DNA from 3 places in the Enterococcus sp. DIV0174 genome. Region 2 is predicted to be linked to each of the others. Evidence: predicted binding sites of a transcription regulator. Region 2 holds the regulator's gene; each other region holds the start of a gene.
What was found. Region 2 encodes LexA, which represses DNA repair genes until DNA is damaged. Its sites were predicted from a motif close to CNAACANNTGTTNG; they were not measured.
Positions count from the first base shown of each region.

Region 1: dinB (DNA polymerase IV) is a predicted target of LexA. The motif match lies at 2,303-2,316, and genes of this name have one in related genera.
Region 3: recX (recombination regulator RecX) is a predicted target of LexA. The motif match lies at 2,684-2,697, and genes of this name have one in related genera.

Region 1 is NZ_CP172881.1:1,933,370-1,939,799, forward strand. Features, by position in the region: gene IGJ93_RS09195 (mannitol dehydrogenase family protein) at 1-719, opposite strand, end outside; gene dinB (DNA polymerase IV) at 1,148-2,263, opposite strand; gene rsmI (16S rRNA (cytidine(1402)-2'-O)-methyltransferase) at 2,827-3,699, opposite strand; gene IGJ93_RS09210 (DNA replication initiation control protein YabA) at 3,784-4,131, opposite strand; gene IGJ93_RS09215 (PSP1 domain-containing protein) at 4,124-4,948, opposite strand; gene holB (DNA polymerase III subunit delta') at 4,978-5,922, opposite strand; gene IGJ93_RS09225 (cyclic-di-AMP receptor) at 5,931-6,260, opposite strand; gene tmk (dTMP kinase) at 6,275-6,430, opposite strand, start outside.
Region 2 is NZ_CP172881.1:1,542,261-1,548,690, reverse strand. Features, by position in the region: gene IGJ93_RS07345 (immunoglobulin-like domain-containing protein) at 1-1,243, shown strand, start outside; gene IGJ93_RS07340 (hypothetical protein) at 1,531-1,749, opposite strand; gene lexA (transcriptional repressor LexA) at 1,886-2,509, opposite strand; gene IGJ93_RS07330 (DUF896 family protein) at 2,655-2,894, shown strand; gene tkt (transketolase) at 3,004-4,998, shown strand; gene IGJ93_RS07320 (glucosaminidase domain-containing protein) at 5,233-6,120, shown strand; gene cysK (cysteine synthase A) at 6,286-6,430, shown strand, end outside.
Region 3 is NZ_CP172881.1:1,787,045-1,793,474, forward strand. Features, by position in the region: gene IGJ93_RS08480 (GNAT family N-acetyltransferase) at 1-10, shown strand, start outside; gene ntdP (nucleoside tri-diphosphate phosphatase) at 64-597, opposite strand; gene mutY (A/G-specific adenine glycosylase) at 691-1,878, opposite strand; gene recX (recombination regulator RecX) at 1,871-2,671, opposite strand; gene rlmD (23S rRNA (uracil(1939)-C(5))-methyltransferase RlmD) at 2,779-4,155, shown strand; gene IGJ93_RS08505 (LCP family protein) at 4,250-5,497, opposite strand; gene IGJ93_RS08510 (DUF916 and DUF3324 domain-containing protein) at 5,889-6,430, opposite strand, start outside.

The DNA.
Region 1 (6,430 bases), 390 kb from region 2:
ACTTTTTCTGAATCAGTTAAATAATCAAGAAATTCATTGGAAACAAACCCTTTTTCTTGCCAGCATTTGGCAATTGTCAGTACGCTATCTTGGAATCGCTTTCCATTTTGCGAAAAATTATCAGTTGAAATCATGGCAATCGGTAATTTTCCCGCTAAAAATCGTTTGTGTAATAATGCGGTCACAATGCTCATCGTATGTTGAGGAGCTTCAAGACCATTTTCAATATCTGCTTCTACTACTGGGAAAAATTTCCCAGCAGCGTCTTTCAAGTGATACCCTTTTTCAGTAATCGTAAAGGTGGTAAACTGTAAGCTAGGATTTTCAAAATAATGAACAACTTGTGCAAAACTTTCTTTCTCACTAGGATGACAAAAGAAAGCATCTGCTGTTGCAGCTAAAAGCTTTTTATCTAACATTCCATCATCATGCATCACTACTTCCACTACATCACTATGAAATGGTTTGTAAGCCTTCTCAATTATTTCTTTGTCTAAAGTTTCACATACAACTATACCAGCAGCTAATTCTTTTTTATCAGCTAACCGTTGTGCAATCTCTGCGTGAAACCCACGATATAAATTTCCACCACCAAAATGAAGCCACACAGGTACTTCTTTTCCCTTTTCCTTGACTGAAGCAACATCATAGTTAGGAATAGTAATTCCTGCCTGTTTTAACTCAGTTAGTGATTTTTGCCAATCTTTTAAGTCAATCACAAAATCCCCTCCAAACTGATATATCAGTTGTTTTGATACTTGCATTATATTCGCCCATTTAGGCTTTGTCAATACGTCGATTTCATTTATTTTTATCTTATAATTAAAAAAACAGCAAATACTAATATATCAGAAAACCCAAAAAAGGGTGTGGCATAAGTCTTGCCACACCCTCTTTTTAAGAGTAAACGGTGTTCCCAAACCAACTCCTCGAGATAGCTTGCATTCACTCCAAAATATAAAGAGCTATTTTGAGTGCTTGCTCGCTATCTGTTCGGAGCTAAGCAGTTTGCGCCACAGCCTTATCCACGGTGTTCAAGAAGTAACTTCCTTAAAATAAGTCTAAATTACTCAAAAATTTGAGAAAGATTTCTGGTAATTTATTCTTATTTATTGGAGCTAGGCACTTCTTTTACAACCTCTCCTAATCAATCCTTCAAATCCCATAAAGGTAAAACAATATTTTCATAGGTCATAGGATCTAAGTTCGTAAGTGTGATTCCTAACAATCGAACACCCTTCTCTACGCCCAAAACTTCTTCCCAAATCAAACTAGCTTGATAATATAGAGCTTCTTTTTTGTAAATATATTCAGGTAACGTTACCCGCTTCGTAATTGTTGAATAGTCCGTATAGCGAACTTTTAATACGACTGTTTTTCCATGCTTTTGAACTTTTCGTAGTGCTTCTTCTACCTTTTCTGCCAACTGTCGAAGCTGTGCCAAAACAGCTTCTTCTGTTTGCAATGGCTGACCATAGGTATGCTCTTTACCAACTGATTTTCGCTCTCGAGTTACGTTGACTGGAGAATCATGAATCCCGCGAACTTTTCGATAAAGTGAATAGCCCATTTTTCCAAAGTTTTGAATCAGCTGCATTTCACTCATTTCATATAAATCTGCACCTGTAAAAATTCCTAGCTCATTCATTTTAGGAACTGTTTTTTTACCAACACCATGAAATTTTTCAATTGGTAATTTTTTCAAAAAAGACACCGCTTCTTGAGGAGTCACCACAGTAATCCCTCTTGGCTTTTGATAATCAGAAGCCAGTTTTGCCAAAAATTTATTGTAGCTGACTCCTGCCGAGCAAGTTAAATGAACAGCTTCCCAAATATCTGCTTGGATCATTCGAGCAATTTTAATTGCTGATTTACACCCCACTTTGTTTTCTGTCACATCCAGATACGCTTCGTCAATACTGACAGGTTCAACGATATCCGTGTACCGGTGAAAAACTTCTCGAACGATTTGGGATACTTCAGAATACTTTTGATGATCGCCAGGTTTAAAAATAGCTGTTGGACACAATTCAAATGCTTTTTGCGCACTCATCGCTGAGTGAATTCCATATTGTCTGGCTTCATAATTTGCTGTTGTCACGACACCCCGACCACCAGTATCACTTGGATGGCGAGCAATAACCAACGGATGTCCTCTGAATTCTGGATGATCTCGTTCTTCAACCGAGGCGAAAAAAGCATCCATGTCGATATGGATGATTTTTCTAGATGTATCATTATGTAAAGGAAACTGTAGTTCCATATTTATTCACCTCGACCTTACTCTCTTTGTTATTATAGTCGAACTTTTGTTCCCTATCAAGCAATTGTGATTTAAATCTTATGTTTTGAAACATGCGTGATTATTGATAAAGAGCGTTACTTTTTTTGTTGCTTAATCATGAAATGGTTCCATTTACTCGGTGCAAAATCATTCATTCGGTTCGCTTCATGCAAAAAAGAAGTAAAAACGATAGACTACTCACCATTCCAGATAGTATACGCTAAATTTTTATCATCATTAGATATGAAAAAACTTTCAATCTAAAATTTGGTTAACAGTCCTTTATTAGTCTATGGAAAGGACTTTTTTATCGTTGAAACTATTTCGTACACATGTAGAAACACCTAGCTTTTGTTTCGCACGTAAAACAGATGAAACCGACTAAAGTCATTAATAAACAAGCGTACACATTTCTGAAATTCAACACTCCTCTTCCCACTTATTTTGAGTAACATGTATTAAATCAGCTTTTAGACAAAAAGTCGGGAACAAAACACATGCTTTGTTCCCGACTTTTTGTCTATTACGTTGAAATTTTGTTCTCATTCATCTAATTCATGAAATTGTCGATAGACTTCTTGCTTTTTCAGATGATTCATTGCAGCCACTTTTTTAATAGCAGCATTTGGTTTCTCACCAGCTGTAATCAACGCCTCTACTTGCTCCTTCAAAGAAACTTGATTGACTTCCTCTGCTTCGATCAGGCGACCATCATCGCCCGCAACCATCAAGCAACATTCACCTTTGATTTGATTTTCTTTTAGATACATTAATAGTTCGTCTACGTCTCCACGTAGATATTCTTCATGGATCTTCGTTAGTTCTCGACATAGAACCACTTGGCGATTTCCAAATACCACGCGTATGTTTTCGAGTGTAGCACTTACACGGTATGGTGATTCATAAAAAATAAGTGTTGCTGTTTGGGTCTTTAATTGCGCCAAAGTTTCTTTTTGTTCTTTCTTTTTCCTTGGTAAAAATCCATAAAATAAAAATGGTTGTGGTACGAGACCTGAAGCAATCAAAGCCGTGATACCTGCCGTAGGTCCGGGTACCGAAACGACTGGGATTCCTTCTTCGATACATGCGACGACTAATTCGTGACCAGGATCGCTAATAGAAGGCATTCCCGCATCACTCACTTGGGCAATCGATTGTCCTATTTTCAATTGCTCGAGTAAGTACGGAATTCGTTCTTTATAGTTATGTTCATGCAAACTTTTTTGTGGTGTCTCCACTTCAAAATGGTTTAATAATTTTTGTGTATTACGTGTATCTTCACTTGCAATCAAATCTGCTTCATGTAACAGACGAACACTCCGGTAAGTCATATCTTCAAGGTTACCAATCGGCGTAGGAACAAGATACAAAGTTCCTATACCTGAATGATCCTTAAAACTTTTTTGATTATACATTTCCTGCCTCCTTAATAAAAAAAGAGCGAAGACACAAGTCGAACGACTCACGTCTTTGCCCCTAGCATAGACAACTTTTTAGTATTAGCGTCCACTTTCACGATAAATGACTTCTAAACAAAACGCGCAAGGCTCATCATTTTCGCGACGTGAACCATAGAGATCATAACAAACATGAAATCCTTCTTCGTAAATTTTTTCTAAATTCATTCGGGATTTTGACAGTTCTTGTTTGACGCTTTCAGCAGGTGCTTCTGCCACTTGATTCAACTCACGCAAATGTTCACGCAGGCGTTGGTTTTCCATCTCAAGCGTAGTATTTTTTTCGACGATTTCATGAAGTGCGTGCTTCATTTCTACTAATTCAGTTAAGGTATTTCGTAATTCTGATTCTAGCTGGTTTAAGCCGTCATATAAAGATCGCTTATCCATTCATCTCACCTACTTGAATGAAGTCTTTTAATTCATCCCATTCATACTCCACTGGATTTTCTCGTCCTGTCAGCCGAACTTTTACAATTCGGCTAAGCAGGTTTAATCCTACGACTTTCCCTTTACCATCAGGTGTTTCAATCATTTTTCCAAAGTCAGGGAGTTCTTTTTTTGCCGCCTCATATTCTGCGCTCTCATATTGCAGACAACACATCAACCGTCCACATAAGCCAGAAATTTTTGTTGGATTCAAAGAAAGCCCTTGATCTTTTGCCATTTTGATTGAAACCGGTACAAAATCTCCTAAAAATGTCGAACAGCATAATGGTCGACCACAGGGGCCTATTCCACCAATAATTTTCGCTTCATCACGAACGCCAATTTGACGTAACTCGATCCTAGTCCGAAAAATACTTGCTAACTCTTTCACCAATTCCCGAAAGTCAATTCGTCCATCAGCAGTAAAAGAAAAAATCATTTTACTTCGATCAAACGTGTACTCCACCTTCACGATTTTCATTTCTAATTCGTGTTCGCGCGCTTTTTGTTTGGCGATTTTTAACGCTTCGGTAGCATCTTGTTGATTTTTTTGTTCTTTTGCTAACTCGGTAGCCGAGGCTTTATGCAAAATGGGTTTGACTTCTTCTGGTAAATCTTGGGAATCAAGTTCTCGTTTGGGAATGGCAACTGTTGCAATATGTAAGGTTTGTTGAGATTCGACTAACACCTTATCATTATAAAAATATTCAGAATCCCCTGGCGCAAAATAATAGATATGCCCAGCATCTCTATAACGGACGCCTACTACTTCTACCATTTCCAACCTCCTTGGTTACTCAGCTATAATTAAAAAATCGTTTGTAAAACGAACTGTTCAGCTACTGCTTGAAAACTCACATTACTGCGTAGTTTTTGTTCAGCAACTAAAATATGTTCAATGATTTGATTGGCTTTTTTTGTCTTGTTTGATTCTTCAGCAAAAATTGCTTGTTTTTGTGCTTCTTGGAAATAAAATAACAGAATTGAAAGTGCCATAAACTGTTGACTTTTTTCCTTAAATACTTTGGTCAATTTCTTTTGGACATAGATAAATGCTTGTGGGTCTTGCTTTTGTAGATAGGTGAACCACTGATAAATCGAGTCCTTAGCCTCATTAAACCATTCATCTTCTGAGATTTCAACTGCTTTTCGTAAACTGTTGGTTAAGAATGCCAAAAGTTTCGCTTTTTCCAATGGAATTTGTTCTTCTTGTAGCTTGTAGATTAAAACTTCTTTTGAAAGTTCTTGAAAATGCAAAACTTGGCAACGTGATTGAATCGTTGGTAAAATTCGGCCAATCGCATCTGTTTCTAAAATCGCTAGAAAATCACCCGGTGGCTCTTCTAAGAACTTGAGTAGACTATTTGCCGCACTCACATTCATTTTCTCTGCTTCCTTGATTATGAAAACTTTCTTTTTTGATTCATATCCACTTCGACTAAATTCTGTTTGTAAACGACGAATTTGATCTACCTTGATTGTTTGCCCTTCAGGTTCGACCACTAATACGTCTGGATGTTCGTTATTTTGAATCCGCTGGCAGTTATTGCAAACACCACAAGGCTGGTTATCTGTTAATTGTGTACAAAATAAATGCTGAGCCAACCAAATACCCATTTCATGTTTACCCGTTCCTTTTTCGCCCTCAAAAAGATAAGCATGAGCGAGGCGCCCATGCTCAAAACTTCGTTGAAGCTGTTGATAAACGAAATGTTGCATTTGAGCCAGTTTTACTAACTCTTCTTGTTTCATAGCTCCTCCTAAAAATGATGGAATCCTTCGACAGGTAAAACAAAGACTGTTGCTCCGCCAACTTCCACCTCTACTGGGTAAGGAACGCCGCCATCCATAGAAATATCTAACGTAACTGGTGTTGAAACAAATTGTTTACGAGATTCACAAGTCTTCTTGATAATTTCAAGCGCTTCATCTACTCGGTCATCTTCAATCCCTACAATAAATGTGCTATTGCCAGCTTTTAAAAAGCCACCAGTTGAAGATAATTTTGTTGCTCGGATATTGGCATCAATCAATTCATTAGATAAACGGTTACTATCTTTGTCTTGGATAATAGCTAAAATAATTTTCATACACAGTCACCTTCCTAATTTTCAAAAAATTGTGGATATTTCTCAATAATAGCATAATAACTAGCCTGAAGAACTTCTTCAAAACTCAATCTTGCATCAATTTTATGAATACGTTCTGGGTATTCTTCCGCAAGTTTTAGATACGCATGACGAACCCGTTGATGAAACTC
Region 2 (6,430 bases):
TTTAGTAGGCGAAGGGACAGACAATGACGCGTATAACGTACTACAAGATGCTGTTCAGAAAAAGGTTAATGTTCATGGTGTAAATATCATGACGATGTGTTTTGGCCCGTCATTTGTTACAGGACCAACAGATACATACCATACATATGTCGAACAAGCGTCAGAGAGTTTAGCTGGACAAATAAAACGAATTTATAGTGATGCTAATCAAGACCTAACGGATTCACAAATTTATCAGAAAATTGGTTTAACACCATGGGTAGGAAAATCAAGTCAAGCAAATGAAACATTTACTCAATCGGATGCTAAAGCTTTATTAGCTTATGCAAACGAAAAACAAATTGGAATGCTTTCTTTTTGGTCGTTGAATCGGGATAACGATTTGAATGAAGATTTAAAAAATACAGGACTTGAGCAAGAAACCTATGAATTTTCAAAAATTATGGGTGAATTTGATGGAGATTTAGGTGTAAGAGATCAAGCACCAGTAATTAAAGGAGCAACAAATGAAACAATTGAGTTGAATGACTCGTTTGATGTACTAGCAGGTGTGACAGCTATTGATCAGGAAGATGGCGACCTAACTGCTAAAATTACGACAACAGGAACAGTTGATTCTGCGAAAGTTGGTGAATACCAAGTAACATATTCTGTGACAGACAGTCAGAAGAATCATTCAGAAAAGATTCGGACGATTACTGTGGTTGATCCAAATGCAAATACGAAACCAATTTTTTCTGGTCTAAAGGATCAAACAATTGAAGTTGGAACAAACTTTGATAAATTGGCGGGCGTAACGGCAAACGATCAAGAAGATGGTGACCTGACCGCGAAAATAGCTGTGACAGGAGATGTAGATACTTCAAAAGCGGGCGCGAATGTTCTCACGTATACAGTTTCTGATAGTAAAGGTGAAAAAACAACACAAACAATTACAGTCACGGTTAAAGAAAAAGAAAGTATTCCAGCTTATTCAGCAACGGCAGTTTACGTTAAAGGTGATAAGGTAAGCTATCAAGGAACAACTTACACTGCAAAATGGTGGACAAAAGGAGATACTCCAGGATCCGCACAAGTCTGGGAAAAAGAAATAATTAAAAACGAAGACGGAAGCGTGGATTATTACAAAGGAGGAACTTATGTCGCTGGCGATTTAGTGAACTATAATGGCAAACAATATCTTGCTAAATGGTGGACACAATCTGTACCAGGTAGTGATGCATCGTGGGAGTTAAAAAAATAGTCAACTAATTAAGAAATACAAAAAGGAACTGAAACAAAAATAGCTTAAATAGAAAAAGCCTAAAATTCGTTTTTAAAACGTTGATTTTAGGCTTTTTTAAATTGAAAAATGTGTTAAGAACGACTGAATCTTTCGCTTTGTCCCAGTCTTTTTTCTTTTTGATAAAAGAGTAATAGATCTTATCGAATGAATACTTTGGCTAATCCAAAGTAGAAAACGAGCAATTGCCTTAAATATGATAGCCAGTAGATAGGTGTAACGAACGATTATTTACGTTGGTCTTTCTTTCAAGATTGCCGAGAGCGTAAGTAATGTTCATGATAGAAATGTTCTTCATGAAGCCTACGCTGTTCGGCTTGACGATATTTTTTTTCGTCCCACAACATAAACCACAATGTGAATAACGGAAGAAAAATAATCAATGCCGGTTGGATCCCAAAATTGCCAATCAAAATACCTAAGAATAAAACCAGTAATACCAAGCCAATACGTCTAATTGATTTCATGAATTCTCACCTCATTTATTTATGTGAACGTTTGTTCGTAAAATCATTATACGAATGTTTGTTCGGTTTGTAAAGAGGGAAGAACAATAAAAAAAGAATTGCAGAAATTTTTCTACAATTCTTTGAATGAATCATGTTAATAAATATGGCTACGATAGAGACCAACTACCAATCCCAAAATGGCTACCTCATCTAAAATAATTGGATCTAATAAATCATTTTCAGGTTGTAAACGAAAATGATCTTTTTCTTTATAGAACCTTTTACAAGTTGCTTCATTTTCTGTCGTCATAGCGATGACAATATCTCCATTTTTAGCGCTCTCTTGTTTTCGGACGATAACATTATCTCCGTCTAAAATCCCTGCGTTGATCATACTTTCGCCCCGAATGGTTAGCATGAACAAACTGCCTTCTTCTGAAGTTAAATTTGGTGGTACAGGGAAAAAGTCGGAGGCGTCTTCAACAGCGAGGATCGGCTCACCAGCTGTAACAACGCCAAGCATTGGAATAGTCGATGGCTTGATTCCAATCTGATCTAAACCTAAGTCCGTTAATTCGATTGCCCGTGGCTTTGTCGGATCGCGCAAAATAAATCCTTTTTTTTCTAATCGTGCTAAATGTCCGTGGACAGTTGATGTTGAAGAAAGGTTAACAGCTTCACCAATCTCGCGAACGGTTGGTGGGTATCCTTTTCGGGTTACTTGTTCGTGGATATAACGTAAGACTTCGATTTGTCGTGTTTCAGTTTGTCGGGCCACAAAGTACACCTTCTTTCACTTAATATTTAAATAATACCACATAAAAAGCGCTGTTTCAAACAAATGTTCGTATCTAAATATGGATACCTAGTTGTTTTTTTTGTTTTTTTTATATAATATAAGAAGAGAAAAAGGAGGGCTGATAATGTTATCACCTGAAAAAATTGCACGTATTAATGAATTAGCCAAAAAGAAAAAAGCTGAGGGACTTTCAAAAGAAGAAGAGAAAGAACAAATCTTATTGAGAGAAGAATATTTAACAGCTTTTCGCTCTGGTATGAGACATCATATTGAAGGGATGAAAATTGTTGATCCTGAAGGAAACGATGTTACACCAGATAAATTAAAAGAAATTCAAAAAGAAAAAGGCTTACATGACCGTTAGTGTGCTTTTTGGTAAAAAATACCAAAAAGCATTGATTTTTTGATCTGTATCCGCTAAAATGAGTATGAAATGAATTACAGTAAAAAAAACCTAAATTGGAGGGGTTCTTTTGTTCGACAAAATTGATCAACTAGGCGTTAACACAATCCGCACATTAAGTATTGAAGCTGTACAAAAAGCAAATTCAGGTCATCCGGGTTTACCGATGGGTGCTGCACCGATGGCATATGCACTTTGGACAAAACATTTGAAAGTAAATCCTGTTACTTCAAGAAATTGGGTCGATCGTGACCGTTTTGTACTTTCTGCTGGTCATGGTTCAGCAATGTTGTACAGTTTACTTCACTTATCTGGATATCAAGTAACAATTGACGACTTGAAACAATTCCGTCAATGGGGATCAAAAACACCAGGACATCCAGAAGTACATCATACAGATGGCGTTGAAGCAACAACTGGTCCACTAGGTCAAGGAATTGGCATGGCTGTTGGTATGGCAATGGCAGAAGCACATCTTGCAGCAACTTATAATAAAGAAAACTTTAATGTTGTCGATCATTATACTTATGCTTTATGTGGTGATGGCGATTTAATGGAAGGCGTTTCTCAAGAAGCAAGTTCTATGGCTGGACATATGAAATTAGGTAAATTAATCGTTTTATATGATTCAAATGATATTTCACTTGATGGTCCAACTTCAAAAGCTTTCACAGAAAACGTCGGTGCGCGCTATGAAGCATATGGCTGGCAACATATCTTAGTAAAAGATGGCAATGATTTAGAAGCAATCTCAAATGCGATTGAAGCAGCTAAAGCTGAGACAACTAAACCAACACTGATTGAAGTTAAAACAGTTATTGGTTATGGCGCACCTAAAGAAGGTACATCTGCTGTTCATGGTGCACCTCTTGGAGCGGATGGCATTAAAATGGCTAAAGAAGTTTACGGTTGGGACTATCCAGATTTCACAGTGCCTGAAGAAGTAGCAACTCGTTTCCACGAAAAAATGGTTGAAGATGGCGAAAAAGCAGAAGCACAATGGAATGAAAAATTTGCTAACTATAAAAATGCTTATCCAGAATTAGCGCAACAATTTGAAGATGCGTTTGCTGGAAAACTACCAGAAAATTGGGATGCTGAGATGCCAAGTTATGATGAAGGTCATAGCCAAGCAAGTCGTGTGTCAAGCAAAGACATGATTCAAGCAATCTCAAATGCAGTTCCTAGCTTATGGGGAGGTTCTGCTGATTTATCTGGCTCAAATAATACAATGGTTGCAGCTGAAACTGATTTCGAACCAGGTAACTACGAAGGTCGAAACATCTGGTTTGGCGTTCGCGAATTTGCTATGGCAACAGCGATGAACGGAATCCAATTACATGGCGGTACACGTATTTATGGTGGAACATTCTTTGTATTCACGGATTACTTACGTCCAGCTATTCGTCTTGCTTCCATTCAAAAAGCACCAGTTATTTATGTACTAACACATGATTCAGTAGCAGTGGGTGAAGATGGTCCAACACATGAACCAATCGAACAACTCGCTTCTGTTCGTTGCATGCCAGGCGTTCATGTTGTACGTCCAGCTGATGGCAATGAAACACGTGCTGCTTGGAAAATTGCCATGGAGTCAACAGAAACACCAACAATTTTAGTGTTGAGTCGTCAAAACTTACCAGTTCTTCCATCAACAAAAGAAAAAGCTGATGAGATGGTGAAAAAAGGTGCTTATGTACTTTCTCCTGCACAAGGTGAAACACCAGAAGGTATCTTGATTGCAACTGGTTCAGAAGTTGATTTAGCGGTTAAAGCACAGAAAGTATTAGCTGAAAATGGCAAAGACGTTTCTGTCGTTTCAATGCCAAGTTTTGACTTGTTTGAAGCGCAATCTGCTGAATACAAAGAAAGTGTTCTTCCAAAAGCTGTAACTAAACGTGTTGCAATCGAAGCGGCTGCACCATTTGGCTGGGAACGTTACGTTGGAACAGAAGGAACAACAATTACAATTAATCATTTTGGCGCATCAGCACCAGGAAATAAAATTCTTGAAGAATTTGGTTTCACAGTTGAAAATGTTGTAAAAACCTACGAAGAACTATAAAAAACAAGTAATTTAATTATGAAAGAAGCAAGCTGGGGTAAATTCCCAGCTTGTTTTATTGAGTAAAGAAAGATTGCTGTTTGATTTCTATAGTGTTACAATTTCGTTACATGAGTAGAAAACGTTCAGATTAAATTGAGATTTTGTCAAAATAAACGTATAATTTATTTAATTAAGTTTGTTTTAAGGAGAGAACTTTTATTTAAAGTTTTTTTATTTTGAGGAGGAATACGAATGCAAGAGCTGAAAACCCGTAGCGCCCGTCATCATAAGGCGAAGAAACCTATGGTGATTAATAAAAAAGCCATTGCTCCATTAATGGGGACAAGTCTTTTGGTTGGGCCAATGATGGTTACAGCAGCACCACAAAGTGCACATGCAGATGAACAAAGTGCGAGCCAAACAACAACTGATCCTCAGTCTTTCATTAACCAAATTGGTTGGTCTGCGTCAGAAGTTGCTGCCAACAATGATTTGTATGCTTCTGTGATGATTGCCCAAGCATTACTTGAAAGTGCTTATGGAACATCTGGATTAGCAAGTGCGCCGAATTATAACTTATTTGGTGTTAAAGGAAGTTATAATGGTGCCGTTGTTTATATGCCGACAAAAGAGTATTTAAATGGTCAATGGGTGACGATGAATGAACCATTCCGTAAATACTCTTCTTATTGGGAATCATTCCAAGACCATGCGAATGTGCTACGTTCAACTAGTTTTTCAACTGGTGATTATCACTATTCAGGTGCTTGGAAAAGCAATACGACAAGCGTTTATGATGCTACAGCTTATTTGACAGGTCGCTATGCTACTGACCCAACTTATGGTGATAAGCTAAACTCATTGATTAGTACGTACAATTTAACACGCTTTGACACACCATCAACTGGTGCTGTTTCAAGCACGACAACAACCACGACCACAACGACGACTTCATCTACGACACAATCAAGTTATGATGAAAGCGCGCAGTCAACTGGAACAGGTCAAACTTATACGGTTGTTTCTGGTGATTCATTATGGGGAATTGCCCAAAAATTTGGGATGACTATTGATGATTTAATGGCGAAAAACGGATTAAGCGACTATTCACTAATGGTTGGACAAGAGTTAACTGTTTAATAACTTAAGTCGTTAATCGTTTTGAGATAAGATTTTTTAAAAAGTAGTTTAGATCAAATATCTAAACTACTTTTTTGTCGCATTTTTTAAGACGAAATATTCGCCAGATAGCATGGGGTTGTATTATGATGAAGAAGTAAAGACAGGTCGAAGGGAGAGAGTTTCATGCCACAAATCTATCAAGCAATTACTGATTTGATTGGAGAAACACCAATCGTTAAATTAAACAAAATAGTTCCAGAGGATTCTGCAGAAGTTTATGTTAAATTGGAATTTTTCAATCCGGGAGGTAGCGTGAAAGATCGCATTG
Region 3 (6,430 bases), 240 kb from region 2:
ACAACCATAAAAAAGAACAGCGAGCTTAAGAAAAATTTCTTAAGCTCGCTGTTCTTTTTTGTTTTACTTTCGCGACAATTGCTTATAACGATCATACCAAACATCAATATAGCCTTCAGAAAAAGGTCCTTGTTCATTATTGATCCAGTCAACTAAAATCTTCACATTCTCTTTTAAAATGAAGTCGATGTCATTAGGATAATGCATGATTTTACTATGCATTTCATATTCATCAACATCCAACAATCGTTTCTCTCCATCAGGAAACACCTTGATATCTAAATCATAGTCGATATACTTCAAGGCTTCATCGTCTAATAAAAAAGGTGAAGCTAGATTACAATAATAGGAAACCCCCTTTTCACGAATCATTGCTATTACATTAAACCAGTATTTTTTGTGGAAATACACAATCGCTGGTTCTCGCGTTACCCAGCGGCGACCGTCAGACTCGGTAACTAAAGTGTGATCGTTCACGCCAATCATTGAGTGTTCGCTTGTTTTTAATACCATGGTATCACGCCACGTTCGATGCAATTTGCCGTCGTGTTTGTAACTTTGGATCGTGACAAACTCTCCTTCTTTTGGAACTCCCATAGCAACCCTTCCTTAAGCAGCATCTTGTGCTTTGTGTTTGGGTGTTCATTACACCGACATCGTAATTATTATATCAATAAACTTTCTCTTTGCCTAGGAAGGATTACTATTGTTTCTATTTTTCTCAAGTTGTTCCACCAATTTCATTTGAACTTTCGGAAAAACAAATTGAGCAAACTTTGCTTCATCAGTCCACAAAGCAGCTTCTGTTTCCGGTAACAGCTGATTAGTCCTGCTTGTTGCTCGCCCGTAAAACAAAAGAACATGCCATTTTAAATGACTGAACACATGGACTACCTCGCCCAAATGACGCTTTTGCCAAACGACTGTCTCTTGGTGTGCAAAGGGTAAATCTATCTGTTTTTCTGCGACCAGTAACTCATCAAACAAATTCGGTTGATTGTCAACAACTGATGCCCATTCTTGCTGAAGTTCCTGATACCGTTCAAGTGTGACTTCAACTAACGGAAACGTCCACATGTCTGCCAATAACTTTTGACTGGTTCGTTTTTCCAAATAAAAGCTTCCTGCTTGATCTTGAATTGCTGCTGCCACATAATAAACATCTTTTGGCTTTGCTTTTTTTGTTTTAACAGGAAAGTTGGCTTGTATTCCCCGTTTATTTGCTAAACAAAAAGATTGAATGGGACAAATCTCACATTTGGGTGACGTCGGTGTACAAATAGCCGAACCTAAATCCATGAATGCCTGATTGAATTCTCCCGGATGTTCTTCGTCAATAATGCTTCGAACTGCTTCATCAAAAACTTTCCTACTAGACGCTTTCGCAATGTCTTCTTCAATGCAAAACAAACGACTCACAACTCGCATCACATTTCCATCAATTGCGGGTTCAGGCAAATCAAAGGCAATGCTAGCAATCGCTCCCGTCGTATAAGGACCGATTCCTTTCAACGAACTAATTTCAGCAACTGTTTGGGGCATTTCCCCACCAAATTCACTCATGATTTGTTTCGCTGCTGCTTGAATATTTCGAGCGCGGGAGTAATAACCTAACCCTTCCCAAGCCTTCAATAATTTTTCTTCTGGTGCATTGGCTAACTCCTCAATCGTTGGAAACCACTCCATAAACCGATAAAAATAGTCGATAACTGTATCGACGCGCGTTTGTTGTAACATAATTTCTGAGATCCAGATGCGGTATGGGTCGTGATTATAGCGCCAAGGTAAATTCCTTTTTTCTCTTTCATACCACTCAACAAATTCTTCCTGAAATTCTTTTGTCTGCTCTGTTGACCAGTTTTGCCATTCTTTATTCACTGATTTCTGCTTCCTTTTCTGAAATAAATCGTTGAATCAAATCCAGATTGAATCCTTTTTGATACAGACTTTGTTTGACTTTCATTCTGCGTTTTGTTAAATCAAAACGTGCATTCTTTCGCCATAATTTTTCGCCTTGGCTTACCAACAACTCATACTCAGCTTCCTCATCAACTTCTTGTGGTAATTGGGCAATCGCCTGCTGGATGACTTCCGAGTTAAAGCCTTTAGTCATTAAATTTTGTTGGATTTTTCGTAAAAGTTCTTTCTGACTTTTTCCATGATTTTTTTTATATGCTTTTTGTGCCGCGATACTGGCAACCTCCACTTGGTCTTCAAAAAGATATTGGCTCAATGCTTGCTCGATGATTTCTGGTTTTAGCCCTTTTTGCTGTAATTGCTGGCTCAACTTTCTGGGACCTTTGTCACTCAATCGCATCTGAGTTCGGACGTAGCTTTCTCCGTAAACAAGATCATTAATCAAATCTAATTCTTTCAATCGTGCAACGATTTTATTTCGATCTTCTTGAACAATTTCTTTTTCTTTTAAATAGGTACGAATTTCTTTTTCTGAACGTAATTGATAACTCAAATAATTCAATGCTTGTTGAAAACCAAAGTCTTCTCCACTGCTTTTTTTGATTTCTTTGATTAATTCTTCATCTAACTCTCGTCCCTTTAATAAACGATAACGAATTAAAACATCTTCTGACACGCGCAGTGGCTCGCCAACAGATAAATCGACTTGGTAAAAAGGGCCTTTGCCTTTACTGATCCTCGTCACTGTTATCATGAAACTCCTCCTCGAACATATATTCTCTATCATATCATAGAAACTCCCCGCCGACAGCGATTTTGTGATAGAATAGACCCACATCAAACGAAAAAAAGGAGATACCTATGGCAGAAACAATTGTCAAAACCGGACAAACAGTTCCTTTAAAAATTAAACGACTTGGTATCAATGGTGAAGGCATTGGCTACTTCAAACGATTGATTATTTTTGTTCCCTATGCTTTACCAAAGGAAGAAGTACTGGTAAAAATCACCAAAGCGACACCTCGCTACGCTGAAGCAGAACTTGTGAAAGTGAAAAAGCCGAGTAGTCAACGTGTTGTCGCTCCCTGTCCTGTTTATTACGAGTGTGGTGGTTGTCAATTACAACATTTAGCCTACCATGCACAACTCGATTTCAAAAAAGATTTGCTTTTACAAGCACTTGAAAAATTCAAACCAGCTGGCTTTCGTCATTTTTCTTTATTACCAACGATTGGCATGGAAGACCCTTGGCGTTATCGTAACAAAGCCCAATTTCAGCTAAGAAAAAACAAAAAAACAAACCAAATCGAGGCTGGTTTGTATCAAGCGAATTCACATAACTTAGTTCCGCTGACTGATTGCTTAGTCCAAGAACCTCGAACACAAAAAGTGATGAATACGGTCGTTCGCTTGTTAAATAAATATGATCTACCCATTTATGACGAACGAACAAATAGCGGTATCTTTCGAACAATCATGGTTCGTGTGGGAATCCAAACGGGGGAACTACAAGTCGTCTTCATTACTCGTAGCCAAAAGTTCCCACAAAAAAATGCACTGATTCGTGAAATCAACGAGCGATTACCCGAAGTAGTTTCCATTATGCAAAATGTTCAACCGCAAAAAACTTCTTTAGTAATGGGTGACGAAACAATTCATCTTTGGGGAAAAGAAGCAATCGAAGAACGAATCAATGAAGTCACTTTTGATCTATCGCCACGCGCCTTTTTCCAACTGAATCCAGAACAAACAAAAGTTCTTTATCAAGAAGGAATCAAAGCACTGGCAATCGAAAAAGATGACACAGTTGTGGATGCGTATTGTGGTGTTGGAACAATCGGGTTAACTGTTGCAAAATATGCCAAAGAAGTTCGCGGAATGGACATTGTTCCTCAAGCAATTGATGATGCAAAAAAAAATGCCACTCGTTTAGGCTACGACAACACTCGCTATGAAGTCGGAACGGCAGAAGAACTTTTACCTAAGTGGCTCGAAGAAGGGTTCCAACCAGATGGAATTATCGTTGATCCACCTCGAACTGGTTTGGATGCGAAATTAGTTCAAGCTTTGTTGAAACATCCAGCCAAAAAATTGGTTTATATCTCTTGTAATGTTTCAACCTTGGCGCGCGACTTAGTTGAATTAACAAACTGTTATCAAGTCGACTACTTGCAATCTGTCGACATGTTTCCACAAACTGCTCGCTGTGAAGTCGTTGTAAAGCTAACAAAAAAATAAACGGATAAAAAGAAGTTTTCATTTCCGATCGATCAACCAAAATCGCCCTATTAAAAGTTACTCAACGACTTTTAATAGGGCGATTCATTTTTAGTTAATAATTTCCATTGTAATTATATTGATTCGTATCTTCTGGTGTATATTGCTCATATGTTTCTTGATTGTTGTTTTGATCGTAGTTATTTTCAGTACCATACCCATTGTCTTGATTGTTATAGTCTTGGTTATAATTACCGTTACCATCTGAGTAGGTTGATGAATAATCGTCTGAATAACTGTTGGAATAGTCATTTGAATAATTATTTGAGTAGCCATTTCCATCGGTGACAGTGCTACCCGAAGTTAGACCCGTACCATCTTCTGAATCATCATAAAACATTTGATACGCATTGTCATTTTCTAAATTAGGCAAAGTACTACTTGTTTTCAAGTCTAATTGTTTTTTCAATTTGTTTTGAACTTTCAATAACTCATTTTGACCAAGAATTTGGTAATAAATTTCGTTAATTGTCGTGCTTTCTCCTTGCAGTTGTCCTTGATCGATTTTGCTGAATGCTGCAGTGTAATTCGTTGCAACATCTAACATGTCGTCCCACTCCAAGTCTGTCTTCACGTTGTTTTCAACTGCTTTTAAAATCTTTTGATAATTGCTCACACCATCTAGACTTAGTACTTTGTTGACGATTTTTGTTACAACTTCACGTTGACGACGTTGACGACCAATGTCCCCTTCTGGATCTTCGTGGCGCATTCTGGCATAAGCTAATCCTGTTTCACCATCCAGCTTTTGTTTGCCAACTGGCACGTGAACACCATCTAGGGTAAAGTCGATTTTATTATTGACTTCAATCCCACCAACTGCATCAATCAAATCTTTCATTCCATCCAAATTGATCGTCACATAGTGATCAAGTGGTATGTCCAACAACTGTTCAATCGAATCCATTGCCATTTCAACTCCGCCAAATGCGTAGGCATGATTTAATTTGTCCACTGTTCCATAGCCAACGATGTTCGTATAAATATCACGATCCAAGCTGACAATTGTTGAAGTTTTCTTTTCTGGATTAACTGTCACAACCATCATGGTGTCTGAACGTCCTTGTTCTGTTCGTCCCAATCCACCAGTGTCTAGTCCGAGTAATAAAACGGAAAATGGTTCTCGATCGTCAATACTAACTTTGTCCGATCGTTTAGTTGAAACTCGATTTAAATTCTTTGAAATTTTGTTGACTGTTTGATTTGCTTCACCCATAAATTTGATTCCATATGCCGAAAGTCCGACAATCAAAAGAACAAAAACTCCGAGAAAAGCTAAAACTACTTTTTGCCACCGCTTCATAGTACACCTCTGTTTCACATTTTCTAAAATATTTTCTCATACAACAATTTATTCAGCAATTCCCCACTTTAATCATAATAAAACTTTAAAAAACAGGAACAAAATGCGAGGAAATTATGTAAATTTTCAAAATTCTTCATTATCATACCATAGCACTTCTTTTGAGAAAAGTCAGAATTGTGCATAAATGAGCGATAAATTGACAGAAAATGAAAATTTATGCTGGAAGTTTTGGCACTAAGTAGTTATCTCCAAGCAATGAGAACACTTTTCTAAAAAATATGTTCTCTTTTTACCTATCCTATTCAAGAACACTTTTATGATAAAAAATTTCTATATACCACACAAAAAAGCTGGAACACCACACTGTCCCAGCTTTCCGGTTCAAACTTTATTCATTTTGGTTATTTTTTCGGAATTTGTTTAGTAACCAGACAATGACTAAAACCAGTCCCACGATTGTCCCAATCCCTAGCCATATCAACCATGGAAACGGCTTTTCAGGTTCTTCGATTGAAGCATCTTTTCTATTGTAAGAGTCAGATGTCTTCTTACTCACCTTGAATAACGTTTCATCACTCCAATGAAAGTTTTCTTTACTAACTGTTATCTTTAAACGATACGTTCCCTCCTCAAACTTTTGTCCTTCTAAAAAAATCAAGTATGCCATCCCGCTATTCGGAGCAAATCCGATTGCTTGATTCCCACTTAATTGAGGAGTTTCTTCATTTCCGTTAAATAACTCATACTGAATATCAGCTGTCGATAAATACGTTGCCTTTGTATTTTGTAAACCTACCTTCACAGCATTTCTGCCATTAACTTGAGTTGGGGAAGCTTCCTTCATTTCAAGAACAGGTTCAATTTTTTCTCGTTCATTTTGTAGCAAGACAGCTATTTCTCGAGAAAAGACATTTTGAATGTTACCTTGTG